4 regions of the Longivirga aurantiaca genome follow, and region 3 is predicted to be linked to each of the others. Evidence: riboswitches for the same ligand, from Rfam matches in the RefSeq annotation. Region 3 holds a riboswitch; each other region holds the start of a gene.
What was found. Region 3 has a riboswitch for cyclic di-AMP ahead of ACFQGU_RS07260 (transglycosylase family protein). Riboswitches for the same ligand answer to the same signal wherever they lie in the genome.
Positions count from the first base shown of each region.

Region 1 (3,947 bases), on a different contig from region 3:
CACGGCTTCGCCGACGTACCCCTGCGCCTCGCCCTCGACCGCGGCTGAAAGCTCCGAATCAGCCGAGGATGCCGGGTCCGGCGTTGTCGAGACCGCCGTCGGCGGTGATCGTCGTGCCGGTGATGTAGTCGCCGGCGGGCGAGGCGAGGAAGCCGACCAGCGCGGCCACCTCGTCGGCGCTCTGCATGCGCGGCAGCGGCACGATGCTCGAGAGCACCGAGGTGTCGATGCCGTACTTCGCGATCGCGTCGGTGTGCACGAAGCCCGGGGCGATCGCCACGACACGGACGCCGCGCGGACCCCACTCGACCGAGAGGGTGCGGGTGAGCGACTCCACCGCCGCGCGCGCGGCCGAGGAGTGCGCCATCCCCGGCGTGCCCCGGTGCGGGGACATCGTGATGCTGATGACCTTGCCGTAGCCGTTCGGCAGCATCGAGCGCTCGGCCACACGGGCCGTCATGTACCACGTGGCATCGAGGTTGAGCCGCGTCACCGCGCGGAACCCCTTGTGCGACAACGACTCTGCCGGAGACACGAACTGGCCCCCCGCGTTGTTCAGCAGGATGTCGATGCGTCCGAGGTCGGCGAGGACGGCGTCGAGCACGACGTCGACCTGCTCGGGCTCGCGGACGTCGCAGACCGCGGTGCTCATCGGCTCGGGGTGCCCGGCCGCCGTCGAGAGCGCCACCGTCTCGTCGAGCTTGTCGGCCGTGCGCCCCACCACGCAGACGCGCGCGCCCATCCGGGCGAGGAGCAGGGCGCTCGCTCGTCCGATGCCGCTGCCACCGCCGGTGACGAGGGCCGTCCGGCCGGAGAGGGAGCCGTCGGCGAGGACGGCGAGGGACTCGGGGCTCTGGGGAACGGTCACGTCGAGAAGGCTAGAGGTCCGGGCGCGAACGTGCGGCCGAGCACGCCTGACGCCACGAGGAGCCCCGCGCGGATCCCGCCGTCCAGTGCCACCGCGCCGACCAGCGCCTGCACCTCGTCGGCCATCGCCCGTCGGTCGGTCCGGTCGTCGTGGCGGCGCTCGAGCCGCAGGTCGTGGGCCAGGCGGGACACGGTCGCGTTCGACGTCGCACCCCTGCGCTCCTCGCTCAGCACCGCCTCGCTGGCCTCGGGCTCCTCGACGTACTGGGCGGTCGACATCGCGGCCTCGATGACCGAGTCGCCCACGACCGCGAGGCGACGGCGGGTGGGCCCGGGCTCCGCAGCGGCGCCGAACCACACCGGCTCGACCGGCTCGTGCCCGAGCTGCCGCGACGCCGCCTCGTACCGCTCGGCCCGCGCCGCCACCGGCAGGTCGACGCGGCGAGGGAGCCCGTCGAGCGCTGGTCGCACGACGAGGTCGTACGCCGCTGTGGCCGCATCCTCGATACCGCGGTCGGCCCAGATCGCGCCGATCGCAGCCTCGATGCGGTCGGCGAGCCGGTGCCGCGACGCCTGGAACGTGCGGACGCGAGGCAGCCCCCGGCGCGCAGCGACGCGCCCGAGGGCATGGTCGGAGACCATCGCCTGCTGCTCGCCGTTGATCAGCGCCAGCGAGGGCTCGTCCCACGGCTCGAGCCGCACGAGCTCGCTCACCACCACCGCGTCGAGGATCGAGTCGCCGACGTACTCGAGGCGCTGGAACAGGTGGCCGCGCGGGTCGATGAGCGACCGCACGAGGTCCTCCCGGCCGAGCCGGAACCCGAGGGCGTGGTCGAGCTGGGCCACGTCGTCAGCAGCAAGCCCGTGCAGCGCGTCCCGCCAGGTCGTCACAGGCGACCATGCTGGCGCATGAACGCGTCAATGCGCCGCACCCCCTGCCCGGACAGGACGAAGGCGGCCCGCACGGGGGATGGCAGGCCGCCTTCGTCGATCAGGGGGAGGGTCAGGCGCGGACGCGCGCGACCTTCCAGGACGAGGTCCAGATGCGCTCCAGCATCACACGCTTCCCGGGGTACGGCGAGTGCCAGATGTAGCCGTTCCCCGCGTAGATCGCCACGTGGTAGATCCGGCCGCTCGTGCTGTAGAAGAACACGAGGTCGCCCTTGACTGCCGTGCTCCGCGGGATCGGCGTCGCTGCGGCGTACTGGTCGCGCGAGACGCGCGGCAGCGAGATACCGAGGCGCGAGTACACGTAGCGCGTGTAGCCGGAGCAGTCGAAGCCGACGGCGGGGCTCGTGCCGCCAGCGACGTACGGGACGCCGGCGAAGCGGGCGGCGGTCTGGGCCACGGCCTTGCCGCGCACGACCGGGTCGGCCTTGGCCGCCGCGCTCAGGGTGACGTACCCGGTCCGCGAGACCGGCAGGGAGAACGACGCGGGGGCAGTGGTGCTCACCGCGGTGGTCGAGGTCGAGAGGCTGCTGGTCGTCAAGGTCGAGGTGACCACCGAGGTGCCGGTGATCGTCGAGGTCGACGTACCGGTGTCGTCGGCCACGGCCGCCGAGGCGGACGCGGTGAACGCGGGCAGCAACGTGATCGCCAGGGCAGCCGAGACGGCCGCGCCCAGGCGTGCGCGAGCAGACGCCATGAGTCCTCCACGACGCCTGCGAGGTGAGCTGTCGGGTTCGGGTCGTGGATTGACCCGGCCGGTCCGGGGACCGGCTTCACCCCGAGGGCTCGCCGTGCGGCGAGGCCCGGAAATCCTGGGTCCCCCGCTCCTGCCAGCGAGGTCATGACCGTGGGTGGCTGGCAGGACTCGGCGTCCACCCTCGGCGCCCGTCGGGTGACGGGCCGTGACGAACCTAGGCCACAGCCACCCCCGATGTCACGGGTTCATCACGGAAAGGCCACCGATCGGGTGTCAACGACTGGTCCCGATGCAGCACGAAACGGGACATACCGGGATGCGTGGGACGGCTCAGAGCTCGTAGGCCAGGCGGTCCTTGCCGGCCTCCTTGGCCCGGCTCAGGGCCGAGTCCGCGCGCCCGAGCAGCGAGTCGACGTCGTCCACGATCCGCAGGCCGGTGAGGCCGAACGACGCCGTCCGGTAGAGCGGCTCGTCGCCCGGGGTGAGCGCCGTCGTGGCGACCACCACGCGCAGCCGCTCCACGAGCACGAGCGCGCCCTCGAGGTCGGTGTCGGGCAGCAGGAGGCAGAACTCGTCCCCGCCGAAGCGGGCGACGACGTCCTCAGCACGCATGGCGCCGCGCAGGACAGCGCCGATCGAGGCCAGGACGATCTCGCCGGTGAGGTGGCCGTGCAGCGTGTTGACGCTCTTCATGCCGTCGAGGTCGACCATCACCGCGACGAGCGGCCGGGCCTGGCGGCGGGCGCGGGCGATCTCGGCCGCGGCGCACCGCCGGAACGACTCGTACGTGAGCAGGCCGGTCTTGTAGTCGGTGCCCGCGAGCAGCAGCTGCTCCTGCGCCCGGAGCATCTGGACGACCAGCCAGGCGAGCGGGACCAGCAGCACCGCGGTGACGGGCGAGACGGCGAGCAGCGCGACGACCAGCAGGCCGAGCGCCACTCCGGGCGAGTCGCGTCGGACGAGCTCCGCACCGAGGCCCGGGATCTCGTCGCCGAGTCCGTCGCCCTCGTCGAGGTGGCGCCGGTGCACCACGGCCTCGGTCGCGAGGTACGCCGCCCCCGCCGCGAGGAGCCCGGCGACGCGGACGGTGTCGACGAGGAGGCCGGCCTCGTCCAGCATGAACGTCGCGAGCTCGTACGCCAGCATCGCGACCGACATGGCGGTGACGCGGATGGCGGTGTTCAGGGTGAGCCGACGCCGGTCCGGCCGCCAGGCCGAGGCCAGCGCGACCACCGGGAACCACAGCGGAGGAAGCAGCAGCACGGCCCCGATCAGCGCGGCGCCGGTGGCGTCGAAGACGACCGTGCGCTCCCCGCGCGAGCGGCCGAGACGCGCCCGCACGCGGTTGCCCGCGACCGCCAGCAGGACGAGCACCGGCACCAGCCACCGGTGGTCGTTCTGCGTCCACGCCTCGCGCGACGGGTCGTTCAGCACC
Region 1 covers NZ_JBHSTI010000002.1:365,758-369,704, reverse strand. The annotation lists gene ACFQGU_RS01995 (class I SAM-dependent methyltransferase) at 1-48, shown strand, start outside; gene ACFQGU_RS01990 (SDR family oxidoreductase) at 59-868, opposite strand; gene ACFQGU_RS01985 (ribonuclease III domain-containing protein) at 865-1,758, opposite strand; gene ACFQGU_RS01980 (C40 family peptidase) at 1,871-2,512, opposite strand; cyclic di-AMP (ydaO/yuaA leader) riboswitch at 2,511-2,696, opposite strand; gene ACFQGU_RS01975 (sensor domain-containing diguanylate cyclase) at 2,843-3,947, opposite strand, start outside.
Region 1: it holds a riboswitch for cyclic di-AMP, as region 3 does, so the genes downstream of both, ACFQGU_RS01980 (C40 family peptidase) here and ACFQGU_RS07260 (transglycosylase family protein) in region 3, are expected to answer to the same signal.

Region 2 (3,947 bases), on a different contig from region 3:
GCTGCTCGGGCGGATCGAGGCCGTCGACGGCCCGGGCGCGGTGCACCTGCGCTCGATCCTCGCGGTGTGCCCCGATGCGCTCGAGCAGGCCGACCGGCTCGACGCCGAGCGCGCGGCAGGCACGGTGCGCAGCGCGCTGCACGGCGTACCGGTCGTGGTGAAGGACAACGTCGAGGTGCTCGGCATGCCGGCGTCGGCCGGGTCGCTGTTCTTCGACGGCCGGCCGGCGACCCGCGACGCCCCGATCGTCGCCTCGATGCGCGCGGCCGGGCTGATCGTGCTCGGCGTCACCAACCTCTCGGAGTGGGCCAACCTCCGCTCGAACCGATCCACCTCCGGCTGGTCCGCCCTCGGCGGGCTCACCGGCAACCCGTGGGCGCTCGACCGCAGCGCAGGCGGCTCGTCGTCCGGCAGCGGCGCCGCCGTCGCAGCCGGCCTCGCCCCGCTCGCGATCGGCACCGAGACCGACGGCTCGATCACATGCCCGAGCTCGCTCAACGGGATCACCGGCCTCAAGCCCACCCTCGGGCTCGTGCCGACCGCGGGCATCGTGCCGATCAGCGCGAGCCAGGACATGCCCGGCCCGATGGCGCGCTCGGTGCGCGACGTCGCTCTGCTGCTCGACGTGCTGACCGGCTCGGCGGCGTACGCGACCGCGATCGGCAGCCTGGCCGCCGACGACATCACCCTCGGCGTCGCGAACTCCTGGCTCTCGGGCCACATCGCGACCGACGACGTGTTCCTCGGAGTCACGCAGGCGCTCTTCGACGGCGGCATCACGCTCGTGACGTCGGAGGTCACGCACACCGGCGAGTACGAGGACAACGAGCTCGTGGTGCTCGTCGGCGAGATGCTCGACGACATGAACGCCTACCTGCTCGACAGGTTCGGCGCAGGTGCGCCGACCATGGCCGACATCGTGGAGTTCAACCGCGAGAACGCCGACACCGAGCTCGCGTTCTTCGACCAGAGCCTGCTCGAGATGGCGCTCGCATCGGGCGGCCGGGCCGGCCAGAGGTACGACGAGGCGCGGCAGATCTGCCTCGACTGGGCGGTGACGAAGAACCTGCAGGCCGCGTTCGACGCCGACGACGACATCGACCTGCTCATCGCCCCGGCGTACTGCCCGGCCTGGAAGAGCGACCTCACCAACGGCGACCACTTCGCCGGCGGCGGCCTCGCGAGCCCGGCACCGTCCATCGCGGGCTGGCCGGTGCTGTGCCTGCCCATGGGGTTCGTCGACGGCCTGCCGGTGGGCCTCACGCTCATCGGACGGCCGCACACCGAGGCGACGCTGGTCGCGGTAGGTCACGTGGTCGAGGAGATCCTCGGGCTGCGCGCCGATGGCGCCCTGCGCCCGACGTTCACCCCCGCCACCCGCGGCTGACCGGGGCGGTTCGCCTGCCGGCTCGGGGGCACGGCAGGGTGGGGCCGTGACGGACCGAGGGTGGCGCGAGCTGGTGGCGGCAGTTCCCGGCGGGGTGCAGATGGTCGCCACCGACCTCGACGGCACGCTGCTGCGGCCCGACAACACGGTGTCGTCCCGGACGATCGACGCGTTCGCCGCGGCCCGGGCGGCCGGTCTGCCGGTGGTGTTCGTGACCGGTCGGCCGCCGCGCTGGCTGCCCCCGGTGGTCGAGGCCACCGGGCACGCCGGGATCGGCGTCTGCGCGAACGGTGCGCTCGTCATAGACCTCGACACCCATGCGGTGCTCGAGACGCACCCCATCGCGTACGACGTCGTCGCCGAGACGGTCGCAGCGCTGCGCTCGGAGATCGAGGGCGTCGCGTTCGCGCTCGAGTGGGACAGCCCTGCGGACGCCGACGACTTCGCGCACGAGCCGTCGTACCGCGCGCGCTACCGGGTCGCCGGCGTCGAGCACGGCGACATCCTCACGCTCGCCGCACGGCACCCGGTCATCAAGCTGCTCGCGCGCATCGACGGCGGCGACCATCCGGCGCGGCACGACGTCGACGCCCTGCTCGACGTCACGCTCGGGCACGTCAGCCACCTCGTCACCGCGACGCACTCGGCATCGGACGACGTGCTCATCGAGATGAGCGCCCTGGGCGTCAGCAAGGGCGCCGCGCTCGCGCACCAGGCCGCCCGGCTCGGGGTGCCGCTGTCATCGGTGGCCGCGGTGGGGGACATGCCCAACGACGTCCCCATGCTCGTCGAGGCGGGAGTCGGCCTCGCGGTGGAGACCGGCCACCCCGCCGCGCGCGCCGCGGCCGCGGCGCTGCTGCCGGGCCCGGAGGACGACGGCCTCGCCCAGCTCGTCGAGGCCGTCCTCGCTGCCCGCTGACCGCCCGATGGTCACCGAGCGCTGAGACCCTCGTCACACGACGTAGCCGTAACGACCGCTCGAGAGCCGTTGCGACCTGGGCTGTTGTCCGTTTCCTCCTTTCCGTTACCGTCCCGTGACCGGACACCGGGTTTGGACCCTCTCGGGGGGCGTTGCTTACTTTCTGTCAGTCACCTGCACCTGTCCGGGTTCGCCGGGCACGGGTGACGCGCTCAATCGCCGGCGGCTCTCACCGCCGGCGAGCCGGGGACCCAAGCACTCCGGGGCGAATCACGGACGGCCTCACGGCCCCCGCGTAGGGCACCTCTTAGCCCGAGCCCGTCAGCTAACCCGGTCGGCGTCGAGAGGATCGGACACCTGTGCTCCCCGTGCTCACCGCTGCGCGTCGCCGTGCCCTGCCGGCCACGCTGCTCGTCTCCGCCGCCCTGACCATCGGCCTCGCCGGCGCCGGATCCGCCTCGGCGGCCACGTCTACGCCGATCGAACCGACCACCACCGCGGTCACCACGACCACGCTGACCCCGACGGCGACGACCACCGCCACCCGTACCGCGACCGCCACGGCGACGACGACCACGGCCACCACCCTGACCGCGGCGCAGATCGCCGCGCGCGTGAAGGCGATCAAGCGCTGGCGCGCGGTCGAGCTCGCGAAGACCAAGCTCGGTGCTGCGTATGTCGCGGGCTGGTCCGGTCCGACGAAGTTCGACTGCTCCGGCCTCACGCGCTACATCGCGAAGTACGCGTACGGCAAGACGCTGCCGCACTACTCGAAGGCGCAGTTCTACGCCGGCATCCGCGTCCAGAAGAGGTACCTCAAGCCCGGCGACCTCGTCTTCTTCTTCAAGTACGGCGCGCACCACGTGGGCCTGTACGTCGGCAACGGCAAGATGATCAGCGCGACCAACCCGCGCACGGACGTCAAGGTCGACTACGTCTTCAGCGGCTGGTACGGCCAGCGCTACAGCGGCGCCGTCCGCCTCGTCTGAGGCGCGGAACCCCAGCACCTCTCTCTCCGAAGGCCCGATCCCCGCAGGGGGATCGGGCCTTCGCCCTGTCCGGACGTGAGGGAGACCACGTCGGACTGGCCTGGTGGAAATACCCTGGGGGGGTACCCTGGTTGAAGCAGACCAGGAGGTACGGCGATGACCGACGAGCACCCGCACGACACGGGACACGTGACGCACCAGCACGGCTACGCGGGCGACAAGGACGCGATCCTCACGCGGCTGCGCCGCGTGGAGGGCCAGGTGCGCGGCATCGCGCGCATGGTCGACCAGGACACCTACTGCATCGACGTGCTGACCCAGGTGTCCGCGGCCACCCGCGCGCTCGAGAACGTCGCGCTCCTGCTGCTCGAGGACCACCTCGACCACTGCGTCCGCGACGCCGCGGTCAAGGGCGGGGCCGAGGCCGACGCCAAGATCGCCGAGGCGTCCGCGGCCATCGCCCGGCTCGTCCGGTCCTGACCCGGCGGCACCACCCCGCAGCTGCACATAACCCCGCAACGCACCCGAAGGAGCACGACGTGAGCACCACCGTCTGGACCGTCCAGGGCATGACCTGCCAGCACTGCGTGACCGCGGTGACCGAGGAGGTCTCGCTGATCCCCGGCGTCACCGCCGTCGCCGTCGAGCTCGA
Region 2 covers NZ_JBHSTI010000018.1:794-4,740, reverse strand. The annotation lists gene ACFQGU_RS15815 (amidase family protein) at 1-1,387, shown strand, start outside; gene ACFQGU_RS15810 (HAD-IIB family hydrolase) at 1,434-2,306, shown strand; cyclic di-AMP (ydaO/yuaA leader) riboswitch at 2,506-2,658, shown strand; gene ACFQGU_RS15805 (C40 family peptidase) at 2,666-3,295, shown strand; gene ACFQGU_RS15800 (metal-sensitive transcriptional regulator) at 3,452-3,775, shown strand; gene ACFQGU_RS15795 (heavy-metal-associated domain-containing protein) at 3,835-3,947, shown strand, end outside.
Region 2: it holds a riboswitch for cyclic di-AMP, as region 3 does, so the genes downstream of both, ACFQGU_RS15805 (C40 family peptidase) here and ACFQGU_RS07260 (transglycosylase family protein) in region 3, are expected to answer to the same signal.

Region 3 (3,947 bases):
CTGCACGGGCACCGCAGCGTTCGGGGCGAGGCCTCCCATCTCGTTGCGGGGGCGGACGAGGAGCTGCGCGCGTCCCTGCCGTCCTGGGTCGCGCACGTCGGTGCCGTTCGGGTCGTGGAGACGGGTGTGCTCGCGACCGCGGACGGCACCGAGACGGTCCTGCACCTGCTGCTCGACCACGTGGATCCGGCGGCGGGCCCCCGGCACCTGGTGACGCTCGCGGTGCATCACGGCGACAGCCGGGTGCACCTGCTCGACGTCCGTGCCCGTCGCGACGACGAGGTGCTCGCGCCGATGGGCGAGAAGTACGCCGGATCCAGCGATCCCGTGTGGTCGTGGGGCGACGCCGACGCCGTACGGGCTGCCGCCGTCCCCGCCCTGGGGGTGACCGCGGAGCACGCGCCGACGCAGTGGCCGGTGCTCGGGGTCGAGGGCGGCGAGACGCTCACCTGGACCCTCGGCGTCCACCGCCTCGGGCAGGCCGCCGGTCTGGACCTCCTGCAGCCGTAGGGGTCAGCCGCGCAGCGCCGTGCTGAACAGGGCGTCGATGCGCGCCCAGCTGTCCTCTGCCGCGGTGTCGACGTAGCCGACGTGCAGGACGCGGCGCGACACCGGACGCAGCCACGCCGGCGCGTCCTTCTCCGAGTGCGTCATGAAGGAGTGCCCGGCGTCCGGGTACTCCTTCACGTCGTGCTCGACCCCGGCGGCGGACAGCGCCCGCTCGAGCTTGGCCGCCGCGCCGCGCAGGCTGCGGTCCTTCCCGCCGTACGACGCCACCACGGGGCACGCGCCGTCGAAGACCGACTCGAGCCGCTGGGGCAGCTGCCCGTACATCGCGGCGCTGGCCTCGAAGCCCTGGGTGGCCATGAGCATGGCGAAGGCGCCGCCGAGGCAGAAGCCGGCGATGCCGACGCGGCCGGTCGAGTCCTCGCGCTCGGCGATCCACTGCCGGGCGGCGTGGATCTCGTCGTACACGCGCCCCTCGCCCGAGTTCATCGAGCGGGCGATGGCCACGAGGCAGCGGGCGCTGCCGGCGTACGACATCAGGTCGGGTGCGACCGCGTTGTAGCCGCGTGCGGCGAGGTGGTCGGCAGCCTCGCGCATCGCGTCGGTGAGACCGAACGCCTCGTGGATGACGACGACCCCGGGCGCGGGGCCGTCGACCCCCTGCGCGGGGGAGTAGTAGGCGGGGATCGTGCCGAAGCCCGTCACCTCGATGCTCAGATCCGGCATGCCGTCCCGTCCTGTCCGGCCACCGGTCGGTGGCGGCCCCAGGGTAGGGCGGCTCGGGTCCCGCCGCCGGTCGCCTCATGTCACGTCCCGGAGGCCCTGGGCGGGCCATGCACGGACCGCGCCCGCAACCTCCACCCGACATCGAGGCTCAACCCGAGGTCGAGGGTTGTGGCGCGGCGCCGCGGGACCGGGTTCGCGCGGCCGCGTCGGCAGGGTCCGAGGGCCTCGCCGACCGCCTCCGACGGCGAGAGTCACATCACACGATCCGCCGCGTGGCGGGGCGGAACACGGGCACGGCCCACGCACGGGACGTGGCCTGGCGCACGTCCCGCGCTGTGGGCAGCCGGTCGACAGGCACGCGGGCGTCCGGATAGCGTCGTGACGTCCTGCGGGGAAGCAGGGCACCACGACCGGACCGCCGAGTCCCGTCCACGGCCGTGGTCATCCGCACTTGGACGGGAGCGGGGGACCCACTTCGCCGGCCTGCACGTCGGGCCGGCTCGGGGTGAAGCCACGAGAGTGGCCGGCCTTCCTCGGGCCGAACCCGACAGCTCACCTCGCAGGCGGCGGAGGAACACGACATGACCACCGTCATGCCGACCCATGCCCGCACGGGCATGGAGCGCACCAGGGCACGAGTCACGTTCGGCGTGCTCTCGGCCGCCCTCGGGCTGTCGCTCCTGACCCCTGCCCCGGCTGGTGCCGCCCCGCTCGCACCCACCCACCTCGTCGGTGGCGGCGCGTCCGCCTTCGTCGACGACACGGCGTTCCCCGACACGCTGCCGGCCACCGGCACCACGTCCGCGGCACCGGCGCGCGTCGTCTCGACCGAGGTCCTGCGCGGCGGGCACAACGGCGCGAAGGTGCGCTGGGTCCAGCGCATCCTCGGCCTGCCGCAGACGGGCTTCTTCGGCCCCGCCACGCGCGACGCCGTCATCCGCTTCCAGGAGGCGCTCGGCGCGACGAAGGGCACCGGCATCGTCGGCCCGATCACGCGACGCCAGCTCCAGGAGTTCGGCGAGCAGCAGGCGGCCAAGGCCGTGCGCAAGGCCGCCGCGGCCAAGAGGGCCGCCGCCGCTGCCGAGGCCGCCCGCAAGGCCGCTGCGCGCAAGGCCGCGGAGCAGGCGGCCACCCGGGGCACCACCCGGTCGGCGCCGGCTCCCTCGGCGTCCAACGGCGACCCGACCATGACCGCGGCCGCCCGCGGCTCGCGTGCCGCGCGCCAGGCCGTGCCGTTCGCGGTGTGGCGCAGCTCCGCCCACGCCCGCATGATCGTGGCGCGCGAGTCCGGTGGCAGCTGCACCGCGGTGTCGCCCACCGGCGCCTACCGCGGCGCGTGGCAGATGGGCGCCCCGTTCTGGCGCTCGTTCGGCGGCCTCACGTTCGCGCCCACGCCCGACCAGGCCACCTGCGGCGAGCAGGACTACGTCGCCTACCGCGGCTGGATCGCCGCGTGGTGGTCGCCCTGGGGCGGCTGAGCCTCCGCTCGACCCTCCGGCGCCGCCGGTCCTCCGGGACCGGCGGCGCCGTCGTCGTTCAGACGCGGGTGCGGACCAGGTCGCGGACGACGTGGCCCTTCTCGACGCCCTGCCGCTCGAACTTCGTGAGCGGCCGCTCGAGCCGCGGTGCCCAGCCGTCGTAGGGATCGAGGAGCAGCGGCTCGGCGTCGAGCACCTCGCGCATCGCCTCGGCGTACGGCTCCCAGTCGGTCGCGCAGTGCAGGACTCCGCCCGGCGCAAGGCGCGTGGCCATGAGGTGCACCAGGTCGGGCCGGACGATGCGGCGCTTGTGGTGCCGGGCCTTGGGCCACGGGTCGGGGAAGAAGACGCGGATCGCGGCGAGCGAGCCCTCGGCCACCCTGTCCGTGAGCAGGTCGACCGCATCGCCGAGCTCGACCCGCACGGTGGTGAGGCCCCGGCGCTCGATCTCGGCGAGCAGGCGTGCGACGCCCGGGGTGTGGACGTCGACGGCGACGATCCCGGTGCCGGGGTCCTCGAGCGCCATCTCGACCGTCGCGTGCCCGAGCCCGAACCCGATCTCCAGCGCCACGGGCAGGCCGCCGAACAGAGTGCCGGTGTCGAGCGGCCCCGGGGGGAGGCCGTGGCGGGGGAGCAGCGTGGTGACGGCGTCGCGCTGCGCGTCGGTCATCCGCCCCCGCCGCGGATGGAACGTGAGGATGTGCCGGTGCTCCTCGGCCACGTCCTCCTCCACGCCCAGAGCCTAGGTCCGCCGCTGCGCGGCGCGTGCAGGCATCGTGACGACGTACCGCGCCCCCGGCAGGAGCCGTCTCAGGCCGGCGCGCGGGGGTTCCTCCCGAATCAGCGGAGGGGGTCACTCGCAGAGGGAGGCCCTTCGGGCCTGGAGATCACGTGCCCCCGGCAGGAGCCGTCTCGGGCCGGCGCGCGGGGGTTCCTCCCGAATCAGCGGAGGGGGTCACTCGCAGAGGGAGGCCCTTCGGGCCTGGAGATCACGTGCCCCCGGCAGGATTCGAACCTGCGCGCATGCCTCCGGAGGGCACCGCTCTATCCCCTGAGCTACGGGGGCCAGGGCAGGCACCGACACTACCAGCGGCCGACGGTGCGCTCGACACGGCCGCTGCGGGCGACCGGGCGCGGGCCGGATACGTCGTGAAGCCGCGCGGACCTGCGCCGATAGGCTCCCGCGCATGACGCCCGACCAGATCGCCGCCGAGGTCCGCGCAGCAGTGCTCGCTG
Region 3 covers NZ_JBHSTI010000008.1:697,964-701,910, forward strand. The annotation lists gene ACFQGU_RS07250 (hypothetical protein) at 1-510, shown strand, start outside; gene ACFQGU_RS07255 (dienelactone hydrolase family protein) at 514-1,233, opposite strand; cyclic di-AMP (ydaO/yuaA leader) riboswitch at 1,640-1,814, shown strand; gene ACFQGU_RS07260 (transglycosylase family protein) at 1,815-2,711, shown strand; gene trmB (tRNA (guanosine(46)-N7)-methyltransferase TrmB) at 2,770-3,444, opposite strand; tRNA gene ACFQGU_RS07270 (tRNA-Arg) at 3,706-3,777, opposite strand; gene argS (arginine--tRNA ligase) at 3,899-3,947, shown strand, end outside.

Region 4 (3,947 bases), 1.2 Mb from region 3:
CGCGCGGACGTCGAGCAGGCCCGACCTCTCGCTGGATGCCGTGACCTCGTACGCCCAGCTCGCCAGCGGCAGGCGCACGATCCGCACGGTCGTGGGGATCGCCGCGCCGGAAACCTGGGTGGCGCGGGCGGCCGCGAGGTCGGCGGTGACGAACGCCGTCGCGCGCGCCTCCAGCACCGCACGGACGGCGGCGGCGCGCGCCTTGGGATCGGTGCGCGCATCGGCCGTGGGGCTGGCCGTGGGCGAGGGCGCCACGACCGACGCGGAGAGCCCGCCACCCGGCTCGACGGTCGAGCAGGCGGCGAGCAGGAGCCCCGCGGCCACTGCGCAGACGACGACGCCGCGCCCTCGACGGAGGGCGCGGCGGTCGGGTGCTGCGGTGGGGCGGAGCGAGGCGGATCCGGTCAGACGACGCGGCCGGCGCCGCTGTAGCGCTCGCCGTACCACGGGCTCCAGACGCCGATGAGCTCGACGCCGTCACGCGGGTTGGAGGCGCTGACCATCATGCCGCCGCCGACATACATGCCGACGTGGTGGGCGCCGCCGCCGAAGTAGAAGACGAGGTCGCCGGGACGCAGCTCGCCGCGGCTGACGCGGGCGGTCGCGCTCCACTGCGCCTTGGAGTAGTGCGGCAGGTAGGCACCGGCCTGGGCCCAGGCGGCCAGGGTCAGGCCCGAGCAGTCGAACGCGTTGGGCCCGGACGCCGCCGCGACGTAGCGCTTGCCGACCTGCGCGAGGGCGTAGGCCACGGCGATGCGCGCACGGCCCGAGGCGTAGTTGGGGGCGTCGCTGCCGCCGTCGTTGCTGCTGCTCGACGTGCCGCTGGTGGACGTCGACTCCTGGCGGGGGGTGTCGCGGCTGGCGCGGATCTGGGCGGTCGCCCGGGCCGCGGCGCGGGCGGACGCCTGACGGCGGGCCTCCTGCAGGCGGGCGAGGCGGGCGCGCTCCTCGGCCTTGAGCCCGGCGAGGATGCGCTGGGCCTTGTCGAGGCGCTCGGTGACCGTGGCCTTGGCGGCCTTGGCCTCGGCGGCCGCGGCGTCGGCCTTCTCCTGCTTCTGGACCAGCTGGGCCTCGAGCTGGGCGAGGGCGAGCCGGGCGGCCTGGGTGCGGCGCAGCGAGGTGCCCTGCGAGCGGGCGACCTGGTCGAGCGCGGCGCTCTGCTCGAGGAACTGCTCGGGGTCGTCGGCGAGGAGGGCCTGCAGGCTCGGCTCCATGCCGCCGGACGCGTAGGCGGCGCGCGCGATCGCGTCGACGCCGGCGGCGGTCTTCTCGTAGGTCTTCTTCGCCACCGCGATGCGGGTCGTCAGTTTCGCGATCTGGGCGTCGATCTGGTTCTGGCGGGTGCGGGCCTCGTTCCAGGCCTCGGCGGCGTTGGCGGCGTCGGCCTCGAGGGCGTCGATCTCGGCCTGGACCTGCTCGATGGTCTTGGTCGGCTGGGCGGACGCCGGGGCCGACGCCAGGGCGACACCGCTCACGAGGAGCGCGAAGGCCGCCACGGGGGCGGCGATGCGGGCGGCACGGGTGCCGCGCACGCGTACGAGCGCAGTGGTGCTGGTCGCCACGAAGGCGGCCTCCCTCTCCCACGACCGTCTACCGGGTGAGCTGACGGGCTCGGGCTGGAAGATCGCCCTACGACGGCTCGCGCCCGGTCGCTGCCGGTCGTCTGCCGCCGATTCGCCCCGGGGGAAGTGGGTCCCCGGCTCCGATCCACGGACCCTGGTGGGGCCGCTTCTCGAACTCGACGGGGTGCTCGCTGCCGTCGGATGACGGCGGCTCACGAACACCTGCGGGCGACACTAACACCCCGGGACGCCACCTCCCAGTCGCCCGGCCGACACCCGGACGTGACCCGACCGAGATCGATCCGTGATCGGCTTCACACCGCGCGGTGCACCCCCCGGTCGTCGGCCTCCGGCGCCGGGTCGGGACCCCGCGGAACCAGCCGGAGCGGGGGCACCAGGCCGGAGTCGGCGAGCACGGCGAGGGCGGCCATCTCCTCCCCCGGCAGGCCGTCGCCCGCGAGCCAGTCGGGCGGGCCGAGCAGGAACGTGACGACGCAGTCGCCGCACGCGGGGCCGCGCACAGCACAGGAGTCGCAGTCGACGATCACGGTCTTCACCTCAGGACGGGTACGGGCCGGAGAGGGGAACTCCGACCACCTGCGGACGACGGTAGGAACCAGGTCCGACAGTCGCCCTCGGCCACCGTTAGCCGAGCAGGCCCGGATCCAGGCCGATCGCGCGCAGCACCTCGTCCGTGTGCTCGCCGAGGGCGGGCGCGGCCAGGGCCCGGCCGTCGGCCGGCAGCCAGGCCACCGGTCGCGCGGCGGTCGTGGTGCGGCCGTCGGCGAGGACGACGTCCTCGAACGCGCCGCGGGCCTGCAGGTCCGGGTCCGCGAGCGCCTCGGCAGACGTGCGTACCGGCGTCACGCAGGTCTGGTCGTGCTCCAGCAGCGCCAGCCACTCCTCGCGCGGGCGCGTCGCGAACAGCAGGGTGAGCCGGCCGCGCAGGGCGTCCTGGCCGGTGATGTCGTACTGCGCGTCGGCCAGCGTCGGGTCGCCCGCGAGCTCAGCCACCCGCGCGAAGAACTTGGGCTCGAGCGCGCCGAGGGCGAGCTCGGTGCCGTCGGCGCAGCGGTAGACGCCGTAGCAGGCGAGCGCGCCGGTGAGGACGTCCGGCACCGGCGGCGCCTCGCCGGTGGCCATGACCGTGCCCTGGCCGATGGCGGTGAGCGACATCGCGGAGTCGAGCATCGTGACGTCGGCGCGGAACGCCGGGGCCTCGGTCGACGGCGAGTCCTGCGCCTCGGCGACGCGCAGGCCGGCGACGACGGCGAGCGCGGCCTGCAGCCCCGAGGCCATGTCCGCGATGGGGAACGGCGGCATCGCGGTGGCGCCGTCGATGCCGCGGGAGAGGCCGAGGATCCCGGCGTACCCCTCGACGTTGAGGTCGTGGCCGGGGAGCGCCGCGCGCCCGCCGTCGCCGTACGCCGTCATCGACACGTGGACGAGCGCGGGGTTGGCCGCAGCGAGCTCGGCCGGGCCGAGTCCGAGGCGGTCGAGCACCCCGGGGCGGAACGAGTCGATGACGACGTGCGAGACGGACACGAGGCGCAGCAGCGCGTCGCGGGCCACGTCGGTCTTGAGGTCGAGGGCCACCGAGCGCTTCCCGCGGCAGAGCGCGAGGAAGAGCCCCGACTCCCCCGTCTCGCTGTACGGCGGTGAGACGCGCAGGCCGTCGCCGCCGCGCGGATCCTCGATCTTGACGACGTCGGCGCCCATGCCGAGCAGCAGCGAGGTGGCGTAGGCGCCGGGGAGCAGCCTGGTGAGGTCGACGACGCGGACGCCGTCGAGGGGACGCTCCGAGGTGGTCACGGGCGCGGCGGCGTCAGGAGCCGGTCGGGTCGTCGCTCGGGCCTCCGGCCTCGGGCCGGGGCACCAGCTCGACGGCGTCGACCGCGCCGCACCAGCGGCAGGACACCGACTCGACGACCTCGCCGAGCACCTCGGTCTCCTCGACCTTCGGCACGCCGCCGAGGTCGAGGTGCCAGAACTCGCGCACCCGGCTCGAGCGGACGACGTCGAAGCGGGTCAGGTTCCCGCACTGGCTGCAGCGCCAGCGGGTGTCGTCGTCGGGCAGGGCGATGGCCACGGCGGATCCTTCGGTTCGGTGCTGCTGGGCAGGCCACGACCCTACGGCGGCGCGCCTCCGGGTCGCCGTCGTACCCCCCGCCTAGCGTCATCGGCATGAGGTCGTCGGCACGGGCGCAGCGCGCGGGAGCACCGCCCGCCGTGCTGCGCGTCGACCCGCGGCCGGTCCCGGCGCACGCCGAGGCCCAGACCACGTTCGACGACCTCGGCACCCCGCTGGCCGACGTCACCTTCGTCGTGGTCGACCTCGAGACCACGGGCGGCTCGCCCGCCGACGCCGGGATCACCGAGATCGGT
Region 4 covers NZ_JBHSTI010000008.1:1,905,392-1,909,338, forward strand. The annotation lists gene ACFQGU_RS13020 (hypothetical protein) at 1-324, opposite strand, end outside; gene ACFQGU_RS13025 (C40 family peptidase) at 405-1,562, opposite strand; cyclic di-AMP (ydaO/yuaA leader) riboswitch at 1,573-1,738, opposite strand; gene ACFQGU_RS13030 (hypothetical protein) at 1,877-2,119, opposite strand; gene ACFQGU_RS13035 (CaiB/BaiF CoA transferase family protein) at 2,208-3,374, opposite strand; gene ACFQGU_RS13040 (hypothetical protein) at 3,388-3,651, opposite strand; gene ACFQGU_RS13045 (DEDD exonuclease domain-containing protein) at 3,747-3,947, shown strand, end outside.
Region 4: it holds a riboswitch for cyclic di-AMP, as region 3 does, so the genes downstream of both, ACFQGU_RS13025 (C40 family peptidase) here and ACFQGU_RS07260 (transglycosylase family protein) in region 3, are expected to answer to the same signal.